DNA from 4 places in the Pantoea sp. GW821-FHT03E06 genome. Region 1 is predicted to be linked to each of the others. Evidence: predicted binding sites of a transcription regulator. Region 1 holds the regulator's gene; each other region holds the start of a gene.
What was found. The regulator Fur, encoded in region 1, represses iron uptake genes when iron is present. The targets are predictions, from matches to a motif close to ATAATAATGAGAACNACTATCAA.

Region 1 (5,734 bases):
TCGCCACGTCGGGCTTCAGGACGTAATACTGCGAGGTTAATTGTGCAACGTTAATCAAATCGCTCTGCTGGGCAGGCTGCCCGGCACGGGGGTGATTGGCCATTGGCGCTTCTCCCTGACGCTTCAGTTAAATGGTGCCGCGAACTTTCTCTGTCAGTTCCTGTGGGAACTGCATAGCCAACATGATGTGTTCCACCATGCTGCATTTGCGACCTGTATTGGTATTCGTGATCACCCAGTACGGCGTGCCGGGAACATGCTTCGGCTTGGTATGGGTGCCATTTTGCAGCAGCGTGTGCTCGTCGCCCGCAAAATAGACGCGGGTACGGCCCTGAAGCGAAGCTGTAGCTTCAGCAAACGCAGCCGGATCAAGACGATAGAGCGTTGACAGTACCAGCATGAAGCGGTTAACCGCCTTATTTTGCTCGGCATATTCGTCGGAAAGCAGCAGTTCACGCACGGCGCGGACACGATCCTGAGGACGCGCTTCGCGGCTGGCTGGCTGTGCATCTTTCCCTGACGTACCAACGGCAGGCGCAGCCGGTGCGCTCTGGCCGGCGGTAAACTTCAACATGCGGCGCAAAATGTCGGAGGCGCTTTCACCAATGTGCTGCGTGTGGCTGGCAATATAACGGTAGAGTTCTTCGTCAACTTCAATCGTTTTCATCTTTTTCCGTACGATTCTGGCAAATGACAGAACCACGCAGTAGTGCAACGGCCTTAGCAAAATCTAGTCGTGCAAAATGTGAGCGGGTTCTAACATAAGGATTATAAAGTTAAATCCGTGGCAGCCGATAGCGTTGGCAACGTTTACGGGCAAAAGTCGGAATATGCCCTAATGCCCACCGGCCTGACTGCTGGACAGGTGAATCCATGATAACCTAAGCCAAGGTCACAACCGTAAGAACTTTAGCCATGATTTTGAACGCTCGTCTGCAAACTGAACAATCTGCTCCCGCTGCCATACCGATTCTGTTAATTCATGGTCTTTTTGGCAGCCTCGATAACCTTGGCGTGCTGGCGCGTGGCGTACGTGATGCCCGCCCAACGCTGCAGGTTGATGTTCGTAACCATGGTTTGTCCGCACGCAGCGACGTGATGAATTATCACGTTATGGCACAGGATATTGTTGAAACGCTGGATGCGCACAACATTGATCGCGCTGGCGTTATCGGTCATTCGATGGGAGGAAAAGTTGCTATGGCGCTGAGCGCTATTGCGCCTGAACGCATTGAGAAAATGGTGATGATCGATATCGCGCCCGTTGATTATCAAACGCGCCGCCATGACGAAATTTTTGCCGCCATCCGAGCCGTTACTACCGCTGGCGTCACACGTCGTAGTGAAGCGGCAGAGGTGATGCGTCAGCACATTAATGAGGACGGCGTGATTCAGTTCATCCTCAAGTCGTTCGTCGAAGGTGAATGGCGCTTTAACGTGCCGGTGCTGTGGGATAATTACACCACCATTTCCGGTTGGGAAGAGGTGCCTGCCTGGCCGCATCCGGCGCTGTTTATTCGCGGCGGTGACTCGCCTTATCTGGATAATCAGCATCGCGATGCGCTGCTGCGTCAATTCCCTCAGGCACATGCGCACGTTATCAGCGGGGCCGGACATTGGGTGCATGCCGAGAAACCTGATGCGGTTTTGCGCGCGGTTCGGCGGTTTTTTAATCTGTAAAAGCAAAAGCTTGCCGCGCGTGCTTTAGGGTTGGCGTCAGGGAAGGCGCTGGAGTATGATGTCGCGCTAAAAATTTGCCACGGATATTTTTACCGTGGTCGGGCCGATAATGTTTTAATCGCGCAGCGCCTTTCCGCCGTTCGCGCCCACTCAGTTTTACAAACCATGGCAAAAGAACAGACAGACCGCACCACGCTTGATCTCTTCGCAGACGAGCGGCGTCCTGGTCGCCCTAAAACTAGCCCGTTGACGCGTGACGAACAGCTACGCATCAATAAACGTAATCAGCTCAAGCGCGATAAAGTGCGTGGGTTGCGTCGTGTTGAGCTGAAAATGTCCAGCGAGGCGGTTGACGCGCTCAGTACGCTGGCCGATCAGCAAAACATCAGTCGCAGCGAATTGATTGAACAAATGCTGCTGGCACAGCTCAAACTGTCTTAGCGTGCCCAGACCGCACGCTGGAACAAAAGTCACGGCTTTACAAGTTCCGCACTTTTTACCGGTCTGCTATTATTCGCATAACTGTGCAGTCAACTGACTTACTTTCACAATCAGGATTTAAGAGGTTACCTAACCCATGGCAATCGTAGGCATTTTCTTCGGCAGCGATACCGGCAACACTGAAAACATTGCAAAAATGATCCAGAAACAACTGGGTAAAGATGTCGCCGAAGTGCATGACATTGCTAAGAGCACCAAAGAAGATCTCGATGCATTCGACATCCTGCTGCTGGGCATCCCGACATGGTATTATGGCGAAGCGCAGTGTGACTGGGATGATTTCTTCCCCACGCTGGAAGAGATTGATTTCAATGGCAAGCTGGTAGCACTGTTTGGTTGTGGCGATCAGGAAGATTACGCCGAATACTTCTGCGACGCGATGGGTACCATTCGCGACATCATCGAGCCAAATGGTGCGGTTATCGTCGGCCACTGGCCTACCGAAGGCTACCATTTTGAAGCATCTAAAGGTTTGGCCGATGATAAACACTTCCTCGGTCTGGCGATTGACGAAGATCGTCAACCCGAACTGACCAATGAACGCGTTGAGAAATGGGTGAAACAGATCTTCGATGAGCTGCAGCTGAAAGAGATTATTGAAGCCTAATCCCCTTCTCTGCCCGATGTGGGCGCTATCTCACATCGGGTAACGGAATTTCCTATAAAAATAATAGCTACGGTTTTTTAACTTTTCCCCGCAAATCTGTAGAATACCCGCAATGGTCATCCGCTTATTCCTCTGGCTGTAGAATGAGGCTGAGTGAAATGGAATCCAAAACTTACCGGTCTTGAAGACGTTAGTGACATTATCCTTACCCTCTTTATTGATTAAGGACGTTGCCTTGGTTTTCATTTCACTGCTTGAGTTCTATAATGAGACGCAAATGAGAATGCGCGTTGACCTAAACATTCAAGGCCCCTGCGCCGCAAGTGACTAGCAAAGTAACAGGACAATATCCGCATGACTGACAACAACTCCGCATTGAAGAAGGCTGGCCTGAAAGTCACGCTCCCCAGACTGAAAATTCTGGAAGTGCTTCAGGGACCCGGACCCGAGTCCCATCACGTCAGTGCGGAAGATTTGTATAAACGCCTGATTGATATGGGCGAAGAGATTGGTCTGGCCACGGTATATCGCGTTCTTAACCAGTTTGACGACGCGGGCATCGTAACCCGTCATAACTTCGAAGGCGGTAAATCCGTGTTCGAACTGACCCAGCAGCACCATCACGATCACCTGATCTGCCTGGATTGTGGCAAGGTCATCGAATTCAGCGATGAATCAATCGAAACGCGCCAGCGTGAAATTGCCACTCGCCACGGTATCAAACTCAGCAACCACAGTCTGTACTTGTACGGTCACTGTGCTCTGGGAGACTGCCGCGAAGACGAGACGCTCCACGATAAGTAATTAAGTGTGCTATGCAGTATAAAAAAACCGGCGCTTTAGCCGGTTTTTTTATACCTGAATTCAGGCAATGAGGGTTTCTTGCAGGTAACGCCAGCGTGGAATGCTGGTGCTGCAATCAAGAACCGCCAGTGAAATACGGCTCTGATTGATGCCATTCATCATTTGTAATTCACGATACTGAATCGTCACTTCCTCACTTTGCTGCGAGATAATGGCGTGCTCGCTGGTCGCAATCCGCATACCTTCGCGTTGACCATTTAACTGGCGAAACAGCGCTTCCATCTCATTAAGATCCAACTGTTTACCTTGCGGTGTCACCATTTTAAATTGGGGATGAAAGTGCGACAAAAACAGGTCGATGCTGTCATCACTGCCTTCGACCTGATTGAAAATACGTTCGATAAGTTGATGTAAAACAACCACACTGTGCTTGGCTTCCAGAGCGAGACTTGTCATTTTTTTTCCTTTGGTAACCCGCGAAGCAACGTCTTAGAGCGCATAGCCTACCTGAAAAAAAGTTTTTCACACGGCCAAATGGATTAATTTTTCTAAAGTCAGAATAGTCGTAAACGACAAAAGAAACTTATTAACTGGCATGCAGAATAATTGATTACCCATTGCCAAATGCAGACAATAAAAAAGGGCGATTGCTCGCCCTTTCATGATCTTATCGTACTATCAGCAAAAAAGATTATTCGCCGATTTTTGCCCAGGTGTCACGCAAACCTACGGTGCGGTTAAACACCAATTGGGACGGCTGCGAATAGACGCTGTCAGCACAGAAATAGCCTTCGCGCTCAAACTGATATGGCGCCATTGGCTCAGCAGCACGCAAGCCTGGCTCAACGAAGCCCTGTTTAGTCTCCAGCGAGTTCGGGTTAATGGTGGTGAGGAAATCCTCTGCCGCTCCCGGATTTGGCACACTGAACAGACGATCGTACAGGCGGAATTCCGCCGGTAGCGCGTGAATCGCAGACACCCAGTGAATAACGCCTTTCACTTTACGGCCATCAGCAGGATCTTTGCTTAACGTGTCCACATCACATGTGCAGTAGATGCAGGTGATATTACCTTTATCATCCTTCGCCACGCGTTCAGCACGAATCACGTAAGCGTTACGCAGACGTACTTCTTTGCCCAGCACCAAACGTTTGTATTGCTTGTTGGCTTCTTCACGGAAGTCTGCGCGATCAATCCACACTTCGCGGCTGAACGGTACTTCACGCGTGCCCATCTCCGGTTTGTTCGGATGATTTGGCATGCTGATGATCTCTTCATGCCCAGCTGGCAGGTTCTCAATTACCACTTTCAGTGGATCCATAACTGCCATCGCACGCGGCGCGTTTTCATTGAGATCGTCACGAATGCACGACTCCAGTGATGCCATCTCGACGATATTATCCTGCTTAGTCACACCAATACGACGGCAGAATTCGCGGATTGATGCGGCGCTGTAGCCACGACGACGCAGACCAGAAACGGTCAACATGCGCGGATCGTCCCAACCTTCCACAACCTTCTCGCTCACCAACTGCGTCAGTTTACGCTTCGACATCACCGCGTATTCCAGATTCAGACGGGAGAACTCGTACTGACGCGGATGCACAGGAATGGTGATGTTATCCAGCACCCAATCGTACAGGCGTCGGTTATCCTGGAATTCAAGTGTGCAGAGTGAATGCGTAATGCCTTCAATGGCGTCCGAAATGCAGTGCGTGAAGTCGTACATTGGATAGATGCACCACTTGCTGCCTGTCTGATGGTGATCGGCAAACTTAATGCGATACAGCACAGGATCGCGCATCACAATGAAGCTAGAGGCCATATCAATTTTGGCACGCAGGCAGGCTTTACCCTCTTCAAAACCACCGTCGCGCATCTTCTGGAACAGCGCTAAGTTCTCTTCCACGCTGCGATCGCGATAAGGGCTGTTTTTGCCTGGTGCAGTCAGCGAACCGCGGTATTCACGGATCTCATCTGCCGATAATTCATCGACATAGGCCAGACCTTTATTGATCAGCTCAACGGCGTAGTTAAAGAGTTGGTCGAAGTAATCTGAGGAGTAACGAATGTTGCCGCTCCACTCAAAGCCCAGCCATTGCACGTCATGCTTGATGGATTCGACAAACTCCAGATCTTCTT
Region 2 (5,734 bases), on a different contig from region 1:
GGTCGCCATTCATGGTGACCTTTACCCCTTATGTTGGAGATATATGGCTAAGCCCTCGATATTTTTAGATTTTAGTTTGCTGAAAAATAACCCGTCATTCCGCGCAATATTCTGCGCTCGCATGCTGTCGGTGTTTGCGCTCGGCATGCTGGCGGTGGGTGTGCCGGTGCAGATTCAGGCCATGACCGGCTCCACGCTGCAGGTGGGCGTGGCGGTGATGCTCGATGGCGTCGGCATGTTTATCGGCCTGCTGCTTGGCGGTGTGCTCGCAGATCGCTACGATCGCCGCAAGCTGATCCTGTTTGCACGCGGCACCTGCGGCATCGGCTTTGTGCTGCTCAGCCTGAATGCCTTCAGCTTAGCGCCTTCGCTGCTGGCGCTCAATTTCCTCGCCTTTTGGGATGGCTTCTTTGGAGCGCTGGGCATGACCGCGCTGATGGCAGTGATCCCGCTGATCGTCGGACGCGAACATCTGGCTGAAGCCGGTGCGCTCAGCATGCTAACGGTGCGCCTCGGCGCGATTCTCTCGCCAGCGATTGGCGGGATGATTATCGTCGCGGCAGGCGTCGGCTGGGCCTTTGCGGTCGCCGCCATCGGTACGCTAGCTACGCTGATTCCGCTAGTGCGTTTGCCCGCCATGAAACCTGAACAGCAGGAACCGGAGCATCCGCTGCGTGCGCTGGCGAGCGGCATTCAATTTGTTTGCCAGCATAAAGTGGTGGGCGCGGTGGTGCTGGTTGGGTTACTGCTCAGCATGGTGGGCGCGGTGCGTATCCTGTTCCCGGCGCTGGCGCTAACCTTGCACGCCGATGCCTCGGCATTAGGTTTGATGTATTCTGCGGTGCCGCTGGGCGCGATGATCGGCGCATTTACCAGTGGCTGGGTGCGACAACTGTCACGCCCGGGGCGGGTGCTGATCGGTTGTGCGCTGCTGGCGTTTGCCTGCATCGCCTCGCTCGGTTTCTACAGCCATTTGCTGCCCGCACTGCTGGCGCTGGTGTGTTACGGCTACAGCAACGCTATCGCCTCGCTGTTGCAGTTTATGCTGACGCAGCATCACACGCCGGATGCGCTGCTGGGTCGCGTTAACAGCCTCGGCACAGCACAGGATGTGACGGGCGATTCGCTTGGCGCATTAGGTTTGGGGGCACTGGCACGGGTGTTGGCGCCGTTGAGCAGCGTGTTGTGGTTTGGTGGTCTGGCGGCGGGGCTGTTGGTCTTGCTGGCGCTGGCGGCGCGCGGCCTGCGCACCGCACGCCTCGGCGATCAGCCTGATGCACCGCGACCAGCCACCGCTGACGCTTGATGCGTGAATTGCCGCTCGATGCTGCTCAGCATATTGCTGGCGCTGTAGTAATCGAGGCGGAAAGTGTCGTTCCCCACGGCAAAAATAGCGTGCTGCTGCACCGCGGGCAGATGGGCGAGGAATGGATTCTTCGCCACCTGCGGCACGGTTTTCTCATCGGCCGCAAACAGCAAAATAGTGTTGCCGGTGATGCCATCGGCCATATTTTCACCGTTTAGCTGAATGATGTCATTACGCTTGCCCATGCTGGTGCTGCCCTGAAAACTCGCGGGCGGCGCGGCCAAGGTAAAGCCCAACGCCTTTAACAGCGCACCCTGCGCCGAGGCCGGTGTCCATAGGTTCATGCCGCGTCCATCTTCGTAATAGACCACGGCAGACGTCGGCTGCGGCGGCAGCGTGATCGTATTGCGCACCGCTGCGACGCGCTGGTCAAACGCAGCTATCAGCTTTTTCGCATCCGCTTCATGACCGGTGATGTCGCCCAGCTGTAAAGCTAATGCCTGCCAGCTCTTATCGCCGTAGTCGATCACTAATACCGGCGCAATGGTTTGCAGCTGATCGTACAAGCGCAGCGCTGAATCCCCGCCGGTGGCGGCCATCACGATCAAATCCGGCGCTTCGGCCGCAATCGCTTCGGCGTTTGGCTGCGACACGTACAGCGGTTTTACCTGACGCGCTTTGGCCACCGCACTCCATTGAGTAAAGAAGCCCTGCGCATCCGCCACGCTGCTATTGCGGCTGGTGGCGCCAGAGCCGATCAGCGGCGCATTAATTGCCAGCAAAGTGCCGCTCAGCGTGACGCTGGTCGAAACAATACGCTGCGGCGGCTGTTGCAGCGTAAGTGGGCCTTGCGGGGTTTGGATGGTGCGCGGCCAGTTGGCGGTGGCGTGGACGTGGGTGCAGATGAAAAATAGAGTGAGCAGCAGAGAAAGAGCGGGAAAACGCATCAGGTTGTCCATTACTTGATAATTGAGAATAAATATCATTATCAAAAATACAGCGGTGTGCAAGCGTAATTCTTGGTGTATTTCCGGTCGCCATGAATGACGACCCTACATATTCGTAGGGTGCGCATTAATGCGCACCTGGCAGAAGTTACTGCAGTGAATAACGCGCCATCGGCGCCACATCCTTAATCACACCATTCGCTTTCATATACTCACCAAATGCCTGATAGCGCGCCCGATCAAACTCTGCGCTGTGCGCAGCAAAGTATGGTAGCGTCGCCTGCCACGCTTCATGGTTCAGTTTGGTGTTCAGCTCTGGATATTGCTTGATAAATGCCTGCCACGCCTCTTGCGGATGCGCGCGCAGCCATGCCACACCCGCATCAAGCCCGCGCAAAAACGCCGGAATACGTTTGTCCTGCGCGGCCGTTTTTTGATTTGCCAGAATAATCAGTTCGTCATACGCCGGCACACCGTAATCCTCAGGTTTGAACACCGTCGGATTGGCGCCTTTGTCCTGCAGATCCAGCAGCTCATAGTTGCGGAAGATGGTCATCGCACCCTCAATCTTGTGCGTCAATAGCGCTGATTCACCGTCCATATTCAGGTTAATCAGCTTCACGGTGGCAACATCAACGCCCTGCGATTTCAGCATATTGCGAATTGCCACGTCTTCTGTTCCCGGTACCGCATAGCCCAGCGTTTTCCCTGCAAAATCTTTTAAAGAGTGAATATCGCTCGCAAGCGTGGTCAGCGTATTCAGTGGCTGATTGATTAAAGTGCCAACGCGGATGACTGGCACATCCTTCTCCACCAGCGTATAGAGCTGCGGCTGATAGCTGATAGCAAGATCGGCTTTACCTGCGGCCAAGAGCAGCGGTACAGAGGCGGAATCGGCAGGCGCGATCATCTCTACGTCCAGCCCCTCTTTTTTGAAAGCCCCGCTGTGCTGAGCCGCAAAAATCGCGGCATGATTCGGGTTAATAAACCAGTCGAGCAGCAAACGAACTTTCTCTGCGGCGTGGACATGAGCAGAAGCCAGCAACAGCAAGGTGGTAAAAATAGTGCGTAAGGTGTTCAAAGTGCATCCTTATGAAGTTTGCCAGAGGGTTTTCTTGCGAATCAGCGCCACGCTGCCGGAGAGCAACAGCGCCAGAATCAGTAACAGCAGCAGTGCAGCAAAGCTGGTGGCGGTTTCCAGCCGGGCGTTGGACTGCATCATCAAGTAGCCCAACCCTTCACTGGCTCCAACCCATTCGCCAATCACGACGCCGATCGGTGCCAGCACCGCCGCCATCTGTAAGCCGGAAAAAAACTGCGGTAAGGCGGCGGGCCAGCGCACGCGCCAGAAGATGCGAAAGCGCGATGGCGTGGTGGTTTGCGCCAGCTCCAGCCAGCCGCTCGGCGTGCGGCACAGCCCATCGAACAGCGACAGGCACAGCGGAAAAAACAGAATCAACGCCGCCACCACCACTTTCGACGCAATGCCAAAACCGAGCCACAGCACCAGCAGCGGCGCGAGGGCAAATATCGGGATCGCCTGGCTGGCGGTGACCAGCGGAAACAGCACGCGTCGCAGCAGCGGGCTGGCAGCCATCAGCACCGCCAGCGTCACGCCGGCACCCACGCCGAGCAGCAGCGCCAGCACAATTTCCGCCAGCGTATATAACGTGTGATGCCAGAGCAGTTGGCGCTGCAGCCATAGCGCTTCAAGCACCGCCTGCGGCGCGGGCAGTAAAAAGGTCGGCACGCCGCTGTGACGCGCCAGCAGCCAGCCGCACAGCAGCACCACAAACAAATAGATCGCGCTAAACAGTGTTTTCATGGGTATTCAATCGGGAGAAAAGTTGCGCCTGCGCCTGCAACACGCCGGGATCATCGAACGATCGCGGGGTCACACCGCCAGGCACCGGCCAGTTTTCGATCGCCAGCGGTTGGCCATCAAGCAGCAAAATATCATCGGCCATGCGGCAGGCTTCCAGGGGATCGTGGGTCACCAGCAACACGGTTTTGCCTTGCAGCAAGCGTGCGGTCAGCGTCTGCAGGCTGAGTTTGGTCATCACATCCAGCGTGGCGAACGGCTCATCCATCAGCACCACCTCACGCTGCGCATACAGCGTGCGCGCCAGCGCCACCCGTTGCCGCATGCCGCCTGAGAGCTGATGCGGCGGCGCGTGCGCCACCTCGCTGAGCTTCACCTGCGCCAGCAGCGCCAGCGCGCGCGGACGATCTGCTTTTTCACCGCCCAGGCGCGCCGATAGCATCACGTTTTCCAGCACCGTCAGCCACGGATAGAGCAGATCCTGCTGCCCCATCCAGGCGACATTGCCGCGTAAACCCTGCACCGCGCCCTGTTGCGGCTGAAGTAACCCCGCGATTAAGCGCAGCAGCGTGCTTTTGCCGATGCCGCTGCGTCCCAGCATCACCGTGGTTTTGCCGCCGCGCAGTCGCAGATTCAGCTGCTGGCACAGCGGTTTATCGCCCCAGCTAAAGCTCACGTCGTTGAACACAATGTCGTGGCTCATGGGCGATTTGCCGCCAGAATCGCCAGCTGGTTAAAGCCACGCTGCGCCAACACTGCGGCGGCCTGCGCGGCACGAATGCCACTGGCGCATACCAGCACAATGCGCTGCTGCGTCGGTGGCTGCCATGTGGCGATCGCCTGCGGCAGAATGCGCTCAACGCCCTCTGCGACGCTGACTGGCGCTTCTTCATGGCTACGCAGTTCGACAATGCAGTCATCCGCCGCCAGCAGCGGCCGATCGATAAACGGCACCGCCTGTTGCGGTTCTTCGGCCTGATCAAAGCGGAACGGGCGAAAGTGCCAGTTAACAAAATCGCAGTTCACCAGACAGCCAAGCGGCGATGGCTGCAGTTCGAGCAGCACGCTGAGCGCCATCTGCGCCTGCATTGCGCCCAATGCGGCGACCGCCGGCCCCATCACGCCGGCGGTGTTGCAGTCCGCAGCGGAGGTCGGCAGGCGCGGAAATACCGCGCGATAGCTCGGCGATCCGCCACAGAAACCGCCCACGTAACCTTGTCTGCGTAACACCGAGGCGCTGATCAGCGGGATGCCAGCTAGCATGCATGCATCGGAGAGCTGATAGGTGACGGCAAAATTATCGGCGGCGTCGATCACTAGATCGCACTGCGCCAGCGCCTGCTGCATATTGCTGGCGCTCAGCGACTGCTGCAGCGCGTCGATCTGCACCTCGGGATTACGCTGCTGCAAAGCCTGCTGAGCGCTGAGCACCTTGGGCTGGCCGATATCCTGCAGCGTAAACAGCGTTTGCCGATGCAGGTTATGCAGCGCCACTTCATCGTCGTCATAGAGCCGAATATGGCCGACGCCCGCGCCCACCAGCTGCGGCAGCAGCGTCGCGCTTAACCCACCGGCACCCACCACCACTACGCGCGCGTTGCGCAGTTTGCGCTGCCCGTCTTCACCCACTTCCGGCAGCATCATCTGGCGTTGATAGCG
Region 3 (5,734 bases), on a different contig from region 1:
AATACTGACGCGGAACCGGAGCTGTAGCTGTTCACCGAACGCACGTAACCGCCAAGCGTGGTGTTCAGGAAGCGGTGCACCTGGCTTTGCGCATGGTGAAAACGCCCGGCGCTCGACCAGCCGTACGAGCCGCCGAAGATGCCTTCAGGACCGTAATTGTCGCCGACGCGTTGCAGTTCACGCGCCACTAATGCATAAGCTTCGTCCCAGCTCACCGCCACATAGTCGTCGTTACCGCGCCGATCGTCCGGGCCCGGGCCGTTCTCCAGCCAGCCGCGCCGTATCATTGGCCGGGAAACGCGCGCCGGGTGGTTTAAGGCCGTACGGAAATTTTGCAGTAGCGGGCTGGGATCGGGATCGCCCTTGAAAGGTTGAATTGTGAGCTGGTCGCCCTGCTGCTGGGCATGAAAAGCGCCCCAGTGGGCGCTGTGCATTACCGGTTTTTGCGTCATTTTTTTTCCTTAATGCTCTTCAGCTCAACGCATACTGGTCGCCATAAATGGCGCCCCTACCACAAACCGGTGCGGATGTTGTAGGGTGCGCATTAATGCGCACCTGGGCGTGGCTGAGCGGCATTAAATCTCGTCCTGGCATTAAAAAAGAAAAACGGTGCCTAAAGCACCGTTGCAATAAAGTTTCTTACGCGCCCGTTTTCCGGGTCATCGAGCACTTGCTGGGTTGGCCCCGCCGCCACAATGTTGCCGCTTTCCATAAAGACAATGTTGTCGGCGACCTCGCGGGCAAAGCCTATTTCATGCGTGACGACCACCATGGTGATGCCCGAGTGTGCCAGCTGTTTAATCACCTGCAAGACTTCGCCAACCAGTTCCGGATCGAGTGCCGAAGTGGGCTCATCAAACAGCATGACGCCAGGGTCCATCGCCAGCGCACGCGCAATCGCTACGCGTTGCTGCTGCCCACCAGAAAGATTCTGCGGCCACTCATCTTCGCGTCCAGACAGCCCCACCTGCTTCAACAGCGCCAGCGCTTTGCTGGTTGCCTGCTGACGGCTCTGCTTTTTCACTCGCATCGGCGCGTCAATGATGTTTTGCAACACGGTGCGGTGCGGAAACAGGTTGAACTGCTGGAACACCATGCCGATTTCGGCACGCTGACGCGCGACCTCACCGCTACTTAACTCGTGCAGCGCCTGGCCTTTCTGCTTATAGCCAATGATCTCGCCACCAATGCGAATGGTGCCACCATCGAGTTTTTCCAGATGGTTGATGCAGCGTAATAGCGTAGATTTCCCCGACCCGGAAGGCCCGAGAATCACCGTTACCGAACCGGCAGGAATATCCAGGTTCACGGCATCAAGAATAGTGACGCCAGAGAAGCGCTTAGTGACTTTCCGTAAGGCGATCGCTTCACCCATTGCTGACGCTCCTTTCTGCTTTCGCCGCCGAGAAACCTGGCAGTGATTTCAACAGGCTGCGTTTTTCCCGACGCGTGACGCCACGTCCAAAATAGCGCTCTACATAGAACTGCCCCACTGACAACACTGAGGTCATCAGTAAATACCACAGCGTTGCCACCAGCAGCAGCGGGATCACTTCATACGTACGCTGATAGATGATCTGCGCCGAAAATAGCACGTCCTGCAGTGAGATCACCGAGACCACCGCGGTGGTTTTCAGCTGGCCAATAATTTCGTTACCGGCAGGCGGCATGATGGCGCGCATCGCCTGCGGCAGAATCGTGTGACGGAAAATTTGCGACGGGCGATAACCCAGCGCACGCGCGGCTTCCAGCTGGCCGTTGCCGACACTCTGAATACCAGCACGCACAATCTCTGCGGCATAAGCGGATTGGTGCATCACCAGCGCGATCACCGCAGCGCTAAACGGGCTTACCAGCGCGTTAGATTGGGTACTCCAGATTTCACCAAGGCCGGGAATGGATAGTGCGATGGTGGGATAGAGCGCGGCGATGTTGTACCACAGGAACAGCTGCACCAGCATCGGCACGCCGCGGAAGAACCAGGTATAAAACCAGCTCACGCCCACCAGCACCGGATTAGAGGAGAGGCGCATCAGCGCCAGCACCGTACCAAAGGCAAAACCCAGCACCACGGAAATCGCGGTGAGCTGCAGCGTCATTAGGACGCCTTGCAGGATCGATTCGCCGGTAAAGTTCTCCGCAATCACGCTCCACTCGAAGCGTGGATTGTTGATCATCGAGTGCGCCATCGCCACCACGCACAACAGCACCACCAGCGCACTCAGCCAGCGTCCGTAGTAACGTTTGCCGACGATTTTCAGATCGTCGGTGTGGTGGTGAATATCACTCATTGAAAGATTTCCTGATTACGTTTGGCTTGTTTAACCGCACCAAATCCAATGCCCCAGGTATCGAGGATCTTGTTGTAGCTGCCATCTTTGATCAGCGAGTTCAGTGCCGCCTGTACGGCAGGCTCCAGCGGAGAATCTTTCTGGAAGGCGACAGAAACTGGCGCATCGTGGACGGTGATTTCACCGCTCATGGTCAATGGTTTAATGACTTTAACCTGCCACAGCAGACCTTCGTACGGACCGAGGAACATCGGTACACGACCACTCACCACCGCTTGTACGCCCGCAGGACGATCCGGGAACACCGAAACTTTAATGGGTTTTTTACCCGCGGCTTCACAGGCTTTGCTGGCATCTTCAAGGCGCGTGACCTGGGTGGTGCCGGAACCCGCACCGACTTCTTTACCGCAAACATCGGAAAGGTCTTTGAACGGCGCAACGTTGGCATCTTTACGCGAGATAATGCCCAGGCGGCTGGCATCGTAATAACCGACAAAGTCGATAATTTTGGCGCGCGCCGGCGTGGCGTTGATGTTGGAAAGAGCCACATCATAACGACCGGTTTTCAAACCTGGGATAATGTTGTCGAAACCGCCGGTGTCGCGCCACTGAACCTGGATTCCCAGACGCTCGCCCACGGCATTCATGATATCAATTTCACGCCCGGCCAGCGTTTTGTTGTCTTCTTTATAGAAGGTGGTTGGCGGGGTATTGGGGTTGGTTCCTGCCACAATATAGCCGCGCTTAACCACATCCGCCGGTAGCAGGCTTTTCAGCGCAGGATCGGCCTGCACATGGATTGAGCTATCGGTTGGGACGGATTGATCGGCGGCGAACGCGGTGTGTGCACTCAGAGCGAGCGCAAAAAGAGTCATGCCTTTTGCGAGTTTCACTGGAACCTTTCTCCTGATTTATAAAATGTTTCCCCACAGGGAAAAGGCGTTGAGGTAGCGATGGTTTTTTCTTCTGATTCACCTTGCGTCAAGGCGCACAGTGGTTCGAATTGTCATCCTCATTACGTCCCAAGGACATTCTCATTGAAGATATGCAGCGATCACAAATGCGAAAAAAACATATCTATTGCCGAATTGTGGCAATAGCAGGGTGCGCGGTTTTACAAGGCTATTTCCGTGCCCTTAACGGCGCGGCTTAACATGCAAAATTCAGATTCTGCCACCGAATCAAAGGCCTGCTAATGCCGCATCGTTTGACCATTTTCGTCTTAGACATAACGGATTTATCTAACGCATAGCTCGCCTGCCCGCCACTCGCCGTGTTGTCAGTCTTATGTAAAGGTTTGTCATGCCGGATTGCAATGCGAACCATTATCATTATCATGCGCATTTGCTTACAATTGTTAATGAAACAGGGAGAAGATCTAAGTGAATGTAACCATGCGTGGCAAAAAGCCTCCGGTGGCGCTTTTTTTAGCGGGAGTGCTAACGTCGCCTGCAATCGCAGCAGAATCCACGGAGAAGCTTGCAGACGACGAATCGATGATTGTCACTGCTGAACAGGAGCTTAAACAACAGCCAGGCGTCTCCACCATCACGGCAGAAGACATCAAGAAAAATCCCCCGGTTAACGATCTATCCGACATCATTCGCAAAATGCCAGGTGTGAATCTCACCGGTAACGGTGCCAGCGGCAGCCGCGGTAATAACCGCCAGATCGATATTCGCGGCATGGGCCCGGAAAACACCTTGATTCTTATTGATGGCGTGCCCGTCTCTTCACGCAATTCTGTGCGTTATAGCTGGCGCGGTGAGCGTGATTCACGCGGTGACACCAACTGGGTGCCCGCAGATATGGTGGAGCGTATTGAAGTTATCCGCGGCCCTGCCGCTGCGCGCTACGGTTCGGGCGCGGCGGGCGGCGTGGTGAATATCATCACCAAGCGCCCCACCAACGACTGGCATGGCTCACTGTCGCTGTACACCAACCAGCCTGAAAATAGCAAAGAAGGCGACACGCGCCGCGCCAACTTCAATCTTAGCGGCCCGCTGGCGGGTGAAGCGTTGACGATGCGGCTGTACGGCAATATCAACCGCACCGACGCCGACGCGTTTGATATCAATACCGCTGAAAATGGTTCTTACGCGGCGGGACGTGAAGGTGTGCGCAATAAAGACATCAATACCGTGCTCTCCTGGAAAATGACGCCGCTGCAAATCATCGATTTCACTTACGGCTACAGCCGTCAGGGCAATATTTACGCCGGCGATACGCAAAACAGTAATAGTAACGCCAGCACCGATGGCCTGGTTGAATCCCTGTACGGTGATGAAACCAACCGCATGTATCGTCAGAGTTACGGCATTGCGCATAACGGAATCTGGGATTGGGGAACCTCAAAACTCAATTTTAACTACGAGAAGACCAATAACACGCGTCTGCAGGAAGGCACCGCTGGCCGTACTGAAGGGATGATCAATAGCAACACTTACGCCACCAGTCGTTTGGAAAGCTATCGCGCCGGCGGTGAAATCAACTTCCCGGTGCAGCTGTTGGTGGATCAAACCGTGACCTTAGGCGCAGAGTGGAACCGCGATGAGCTCAACGATCCGGCTTCGATGTTATCGGCCAGCGCACCGGGCGTGAACCTGCCGGGCAGTTCAGGCGATCCGTCGCAGCGCAGCAGTAAAAACAGCGCCACCATTAGTTCGCTCTATTTCGAGGACAACATTGCCGCAACCGATACCACCGAGGTGATCCCAGGGCTGCGCTTTGATTATCACGATCAGTTTGGTGCCAACTGGAGTCCGAGCCTGAACGTCTCGCAAGGACTGGGTGATTACTTCACGTTGAAAGCCGGTATTGCGCGCGTGTTTAAAGCGCCAAACCTTTATCAATCTACCCCCGGATACTTGCTCTCGACCCGTGGCAACGGCTGCCCAATTGGGCTTACCCAATGTTATCTGATGGGCAATAAAGACCTTGATGCGGAAACCAGCGTCAATAAAGAGATTGGCCTCGAGTTCAGTCATGAAGGCTATGTAGCGGGCATCACCTGGTTCCGCAACGACTACAAGAACAAGATTATCTCTGGCACCGAGCCGATCTACTCCAGTTCTAACCCGACCTATAACGTGCTGCGCTGGGAGAATGGTGGCAAAGCGATTGTGGAAGGACTGGAAGGTAATCTGACCATTCCTTTAATTGCCGACACGTTAGAATGGCGCTCGAACGCGACTTATATGTTCCGTTCGGAAAGTAAGAAAACCGGCAATCCGCTATCGGTGATCCCTGAGTTCACCATTAACTCGCAGCTGGAGTGGCAGGCGACCGACGATCTCAGCGCCAATATTAACTGGACGCAGTATGGGCGTCAGAAACCGCGTCAACATGCTGAGACAGTGATTGATGTCAGCAATATGACGTCGAAAGAGATCAGCCCTTATTCGGTGGTGGGTCTGAATCTCAATTACGACGTCACGAAAAAC
Region 4 (5,734 bases), on a different contig from region 1:
TCGCTTCGCCGGGTGCCGCCTACATTACGGCGCAAAATATTCGCGTTGATGGCGGCGTGACGCGCAACGTCTGATCAGCAGCATGTCTCGTAAAGCCGCCAGAGATCCTCACCTTATGGCGGCTTTGCCGTTTTACCCTCAAAAAGCAAGACGGGTCTCGTCGCTCTTACGCCTTACAAACGGTCAGAATGTTCACGTTCGCGGACGCTATTACCCTAATTTCGCCCGCCAATCTCTCTATTGATATTCTGAAGTGAGGCCACTATGCATCCTATTTTACGTTCACAATTATCCAGACTTTTTGCCGCTGAGCGCCGCCGGGTGTGGCAATGGATGCTGACGGGTTGTGGCCTGTTTTGGATTCTCGTGGTGGTTGCGGTGATGAGCATTCGTTAAGTCAGTGTGCCTGTAGCCTGCCGGACAAATGCTCCGGCGGTAACAGCTCAAAAGCCCGCTTCATTTCCCGCGCCTCCTCCGCCGGACTACGTCCAAACATCCGTTTAAACTCCCGATTAAACTGCGAATCACTTTCATATCCTACCCGCGCCGCAGCGCCAGCGGCCGTCAGATTGTCGCGAATCATCATCAGACGCGCCTGATGCAAACGCAGCGATTTAACATATTGAATCGGCGATGTTTGTGTCACAGTTTTGAAATGCAGATGGAAACGCGGCACGCTCATGCCAGCTTCCTTTGCCAGAGAAGGCACATCCAGCGGCTGACGCCAGTCGGCATGAATCCGCTGCAAAGCACGGGCAACCCGGCCAAAATGGCCCTGATAGGTTAATGCCGCGCGCACCGCGCCGCCCTGTTCGCCCATCAACACGCGAAAACAGATCTCTTCCACCCGTGCGGGTCCTAACACCTTGGCCTCAAGCGGATCGCTCAATGCTTCGAGCAAGCGCAGCGTGCTTTGGGCTAACGCCCGATCGATAGGCGTAGAAATGATGCTCGCTGGTGCAGCAGTAATGGCTGTTTGCCCGTGAGCTAATTGCGCCACCAACCGCGCCACCATCGCAACATCCAAACGAATAGCAATGCCCAGCAATGGTTCTTCGGAAGTGGCTTCCGTCTCCGCAGAAAACGGCAGAGGTACCGACAGCACCAGATAATGTTGCGCATCGTAGCGATACATTTTATCGGCGAGAAAGGCGCGTTTCGATCCCTGGCAAATGATGATGATACTCGGTTCATACAGCACCGGCGTGCGCGCCCATTGCCGATCGGTACGCATAAAGCGCACGCTGTCCAGCAGTGATTCGGTATAGCCTTCCTGACGTGCCAGCTGACTAAGTAATGCGCAGGTTTGCTGTTGAACGGTACGCGACATGATCACTATTCCTGTGAGAGATTCAGGCAAAGGATAGCGTTTAAAATCAGCGATGCGCAACGACGGCGAGATAATCAGGCAAACATGCGCCACAATCCGGTCTGTTGTGCCTGGCGTGATGCATCGACAATAACCTCGTCAACTCAACGAGGAATACGTCATGACCCAACGCAATCCAAAAGTTATTATTTTAACCGGCGCCAGCAGCGGTATTGGCGAAGGCATTGCGCGCCATCTGGCACAGCTTGGTCATCAGCTCGTGCTCGGCGCGCGCCGCACCGACCGTCTTTCTACGCTGTGCGAAGAGCTCCGCTTTTCTGGCGCCAGCGTGGATTATTTAGCCACCGATGTCACGCAGCGCGCTGATACACAACAGCTGGCCGATTTTGCCCTGGCGAAATATGGCCGCATTGATGTGATGATCAACAACGCGGGCGTGATGCCGCTGTCGCCGATGAGTTCAATGAAGGTTGAGGAGTGGGACTTGATGCTGGACGTCAATATTCGCGGCGTGCTTTATGGTATCGCGGCGGTGCTGCCCACCCTACAGGCGCAGCAGTATGGCCACATTATTAATATCGCTTCCGTCGGTGCGCTAACCGTTTCGCCGACCGCTGCAGTCTACTGCGCCACCAAGTTCGCGGTGCGCGCCATTTCCGATGGCTTACGCCAGGAATCACCACAGCTGCGCGTGACGGTGATTAATCCCGGCGTGGTGGAATCTGAACTGGCTGACACCATCACCGATAGCGTGGCGCAGGAAGCCATGAAGCGTTATCGCCAGATTGCACTCAAACCCGAAGCGATTGCCAAAGCGGTGAGCTGGGCCATCGATCAACCTGGCGACGTTGATACCAGTGAAATCACCGTACGCCCCAAAGCCAGCGCCCATTAACCTGCAAAGCCGTGGCGATTTCAGGCTGAAATCCGTAAAAATCGCTGCGGCGTCTCCCCCATCAAACGGCGAAACATGGAGATAAATGCGCTGGGGCTTTGGTAGCCCAGCTGATTGGCGATACGAACGACCGTTTGCCCCTGCGCCAATTGCACCAGTGCCTCGGATAATCGTAACTGCTGCCGCCACTGCGTAAAGGTGATGCCGGTTTGATCGCGGAACAAACGTGCCAACGTGCGTGAACTCGCGCCGACGCGCTGTCCCCATGCTTCCAGCGTATCGCTGCTGGCCGGCGCTTGCAGTAGCTGCTGGCAAATACTCAGCAAACGGCGATCGCTGGGCAGTGGCAAATTACACACCGGGCCTGCCGGTGCGCGACGAATCTCATCCAGTAATAGCGGCATGATTAACTCTACGCGCGCCGCCTCGGGCTGCGCCTGCTGCTCATTCTCCAGCAGCGTTTGCATCAGCGCCTGCAGCAGCGGCGAAATCATCATGCTATGTGTCTGCGGCCAAAAGGCGCGCGCCAGTTTGGGATCAAGGTACAAACTCAGGCTGCGAATATCACTTAATGCCATTAAGGCGTGCGGAATAGTCCCCGGTAGCCACAGCGCACGGCCCGGCGTTAACGTCCATGATGCGGTCTGCGTTTGTACTCGCATCACTCCTTGAAAACAGAGTATCAGCTGCGCGACTTCATGCGCGTGCCAGCGCTCCTCACGTCCAGCGTGGTAATGCATCTCGCGCGTGGCGACTAAAGGCTGCGGCGGGAGCGCTTCCGCCTGCGTTAATTTCTGCAACACCATCTCATCCAATCCCGTTAGATTGCCGATTGATGTCCGTTGTGCGCGATTCGTCGGTGATACCGCGTAAAGCCGCCAGCAGGACGCTATTAAATAAAATAGTAATGATTATCATTTGTATCACTAAATGAGGCCATTGGACTATATCGGGGAAAATAAATGCCGGGTCACTGCACCTTCAAACGCACGCCCTTAAGCGCACTCTTACTGATGATCATCAGCAGCGCATCGGGCTGGGCGGCGGAGAAAAACAATGCTGATAACAGCACACTTACCGTTACCGCCAGCAGCATTGAGAGCGATAGCGGCGATGCTGACAGCTGGAATCAGGTGGCGAAAAAAGCCGATAGCGTCACTAAAAGTACGCGTCCATTAATTGAAACGCCGCAGAGTATTTCGGTGATAACGCAGGCGCAGATGGCCTCGCAGGCGGCGCTGAATGTCTCGCAGGCTTTGCGTTATAACAGCGGGATTGGCGCGGAGGGTGGCGGCGCAGATTATCGCTTTGATGACATCTCAATTCGCGGTTTTTCTGCCGATGAGTATCTGGATGGCCTGCGCTTACCCACCGTTACCTATTGGTCACGTCCGAATTACGATACTTATCTATTAGATCGCCTTGAAATAGTGAAAGGCCCAAGTTCGGTTACGTTCGGCCAGGCAAGTCCCGGCGGCGTGGTAAACCTAATCAGCAAGCGCCCAACCGCTGAGCCGGTCCACCAGATTTTTGTCAGTACCGGCAGCAATAACCTGTTTGAAACCGGCCTCGATCTCTCCGGCGCGCTGGATAACGAAGAACATTGGCTGGGACGCCTGACCGGAACCTGGTCACGCAATGACACCCAGGTCGATTACACCAAATACAAACATTATGACATCGCCCCTGCCCTCACCTGGCAGCCGAATGACGACACGCGTCTGACGCTGCTCGGGCAGTTCCGCAAAGATCCCTACACCGGATTTTATAATCAGCTACCGCTGGAAGGCAGCCTGATCAAACTGGCGCAGGGCAATTACTCCGATAAGTTTTACGGCGGCCAGCCGGGCTTTGATTACTATCGCCGTGAACAAGCCAGTATCGGCTATGACTTTATGCATAAATTTGATGATATCTGGAGCGTGCACCAGAATCTGCGCTATCTGCACACCAGCAGCGATTATCAAATGGTCTATCCAAACGCCACCGTGAATGACGGTTCGGCCACGGTGAGCCGTGACAGCATGCGGGTGATTGAGTCGTTTAACGCCTTTGACGTGGATACCAATCTGCAGGGCAATCTGGATACGGGGCCAGTCAACCACGCGCTGACGCTTGGTGTTGATTACGTGCACGACGATCTGCGGCAAAACAGCGGCTATGGTACGGCGTCAGATATCAGCTATCTCAATCCTGATTACAGTACGCCGGTCGATCCGTTGTTGATCGATAACCATAATCGCTCGTTTATGACTCAGCTCGGCTTCTACCTGCAGGACAGCATGAAGTGGAACCAGTGGATCCTGAATCTAGGCGGGCGCTACGATCGGTCACAAACTCGCAGCCAGAACTGGGTTGCCGGTTCGCGTACTGAACTGAATGATTACGCCACCACTGGTCGAGCAGGCCTGATGTACCACTTTGATAACGGCATCGCGCCCTATATTAGCTACGGTACCTCCTTCCAGCCGCAGGCCGGCACCTCGTTTGACGGAAACGCTTTTACCCCCACCAAAGGCAAGCAGTCTGAAGTTGGCGTGAAGTATCAGCCGAATGGCCTTAACGCGCTGTTCAGCGCCGCTCTTTACGATCTGCGCCAAACTAACGTGCTGACCGCCGATCCCGAGCATGCTAACTATTCAGTACAAACCGGCGAAATCCGTTCGCAGGGATTTGAGCTGGATGCCAAAGCTAACCTTACTTCGCGCTGGCTGGTGAACGCCTCTTATGCGCTGACCAACCCGAAAGTGTTGTCTGCCAATGATGACACTGAAGGTAAGCAGCCCGTCGCCATTGCTCGCCAAAGCGCCACGTTGTGGACAGAATACGCCTTGCCTGGCATGCTAGAGGGCATAACGATTGGCGGTGGCGGACGCTACGTCGGAACCAGCTATGCCACCACTGACAACAGCTTGAAAGTGCCGGCAGCACTGGTTTACGACGCGATGATGCGCTATCGCTGGCAGGATTGGCAACTGGGGCTCAACCTACAGAACCTTACCGATAAACAGTACATCAGCAACTGTAACGATCTCGGTTGCCACTTTGGTTTACGTCGCCAACTGATCGCCACGGTGAGCTATCAGTGGTAATCAGTCGTCGACAACTTTTACTGGGCGCGCTGACAGGCGCTGCCCTGTATTCATTTCCCACATGGGCGGATACCGCGCCGCGCTGGGTGATCCTCGATTGGGGATTGACCGAAATGGCGCTGCTGCTCAACGTCACGCCAGTGGGGGTGGCCGCGCCGGACTGGTATCGCCGCCTGTTCAGCCAACCTGCGCTGCCGCAGCAGGTTGCAGATGTGGGTTTGCTGTTTCAACCCAATTACGAAACGCTGTATGAGTTACAGCCGACGCAGCTGTTGGTGACGCCCGCGCATCGCCTGGCTGAAGCGCAACTTTCGCGTATCGCACCGCTGCACTACTTTCCCGTGAGTGGCCCACAGCCCTGGCAACGCGCGCAGCAAAATCTGCATACGCTAGCGCAGCTGGCCGGTGCGAATCAGC

Region 2: the regulator Fur is predicted to act here: its motif matches at 2,276-2,298, upstream of fepB (Fe2+-enterobactin ABC transporter substrate-binding protein).
Region 3: the regulator Fur is predicted to act here: its motif matches at 3,607-3,629, upstream of AC07WB_RS20360 (TonB-dependent siderophore receptor).
Region 4: the regulator Fur is predicted to act here: its motif matches at 3,127-3,149, upstream of AC07WB_RS22800 (TonB-dependent siderophore receptor).

The regions. Positions count from the first base shown of each region.
Region 1 covers NZ_JBWKUG010000001.1:1,217,212-1,222,945, reverse strand. The annotation lists gene pgm (phosphoglucomutase (alpha-D-glucose-1,6-bisphosphate-dependent)) at 1-103, opposite strand, end outside; gene seqA (replication initiation negative regulator SeqA) at 128-667, opposite strand; gene ybfF (esterase) at 916-1,680, shown strand; gene ybfE (LexA regulated protein) at 1,846-2,121, shown strand; gene fldA (flavodoxin FldA) at 2,258-2,788, shown strand; gene fur (ferric iron uptake transcriptional regulator) at 3,143-3,592, shown strand; gene AC07WB_RS05595 (hypothetical protein) at 3,653-4,048, opposite strand; gene glnS (glutamine--tRNA ligase) at 4,284-5,734, opposite strand, start outside.
Region 2 covers NZ_JBWKUG010000002.1:536,927-542,660, forward strand. The annotation lists gene entS (enterobactin transporter EntS) at 44-1,306, shown strand; gene fepB (Fe2+-enterobactin ABC transporter substrate-binding protein) at 1,267-2,253, opposite strand; gene AC07WB_RS21975 (ABC transporter substrate-binding protein) at 2,402-3,334, opposite strand; gene AC07WB_RS21980 (ABC transporter permease) at 3,344-4,078, opposite strand; gene AC07WB_RS21985 (ABC transporter ATP-binding protein) at 4,062-4,778, opposite strand; gene AC07WB_RS21990 (HesA/MoeB/ThiF family protein) at 4,775-5,734, opposite strand, start outside.
Region 3 covers NZ_JBWKUG010000002.1:175,155-180,888, reverse strand. The annotation lists gene AC07WB_RS20380 (molybdopterin-dependent oxidoreductase) at 1-452, opposite strand, end outside; gene AC07WB_RS20375 (amino acid ABC transporter ATP-binding protein) at 614-1,375, opposite strand; gene AC07WB_RS20370 (amino acid ABC transporter permease) at 1,368-2,291, opposite strand; gene AC07WB_RS20365 (ABC transporter substrate-binding protein) at 2,288-3,184, opposite strand; gene AC07WB_RS20360 (TonB-dependent siderophore receptor) at 3,686-5,734, shown strand, end outside.
Region 4 covers NZ_JBWKUG010000002.1:703,586-709,319, forward strand. The annotation lists gene AC07WB_RS22775 (SDR family oxidoreductase) at 1-74, shown strand, start outside; gene AC07WB_RS22780 (hypothetical protein) at 265-396, shown strand; gene AC07WB_RS22785 (AraC family transcriptional regulator) at 398-1,330, opposite strand; gene AC07WB_RS22790 (SDR family oxidoreductase) at 1,491-2,225, shown strand; gene AC07WB_RS22795 (AraC family transcriptional regulator) at 2,246-3,031, opposite strand; gene AC07WB_RS22800 (TonB-dependent siderophore receptor) at 3,188-5,317, shown strand; gene AC07WB_RS22805 (ABC transporter substrate-binding protein) at 5,311-5,734, shown strand, end outside.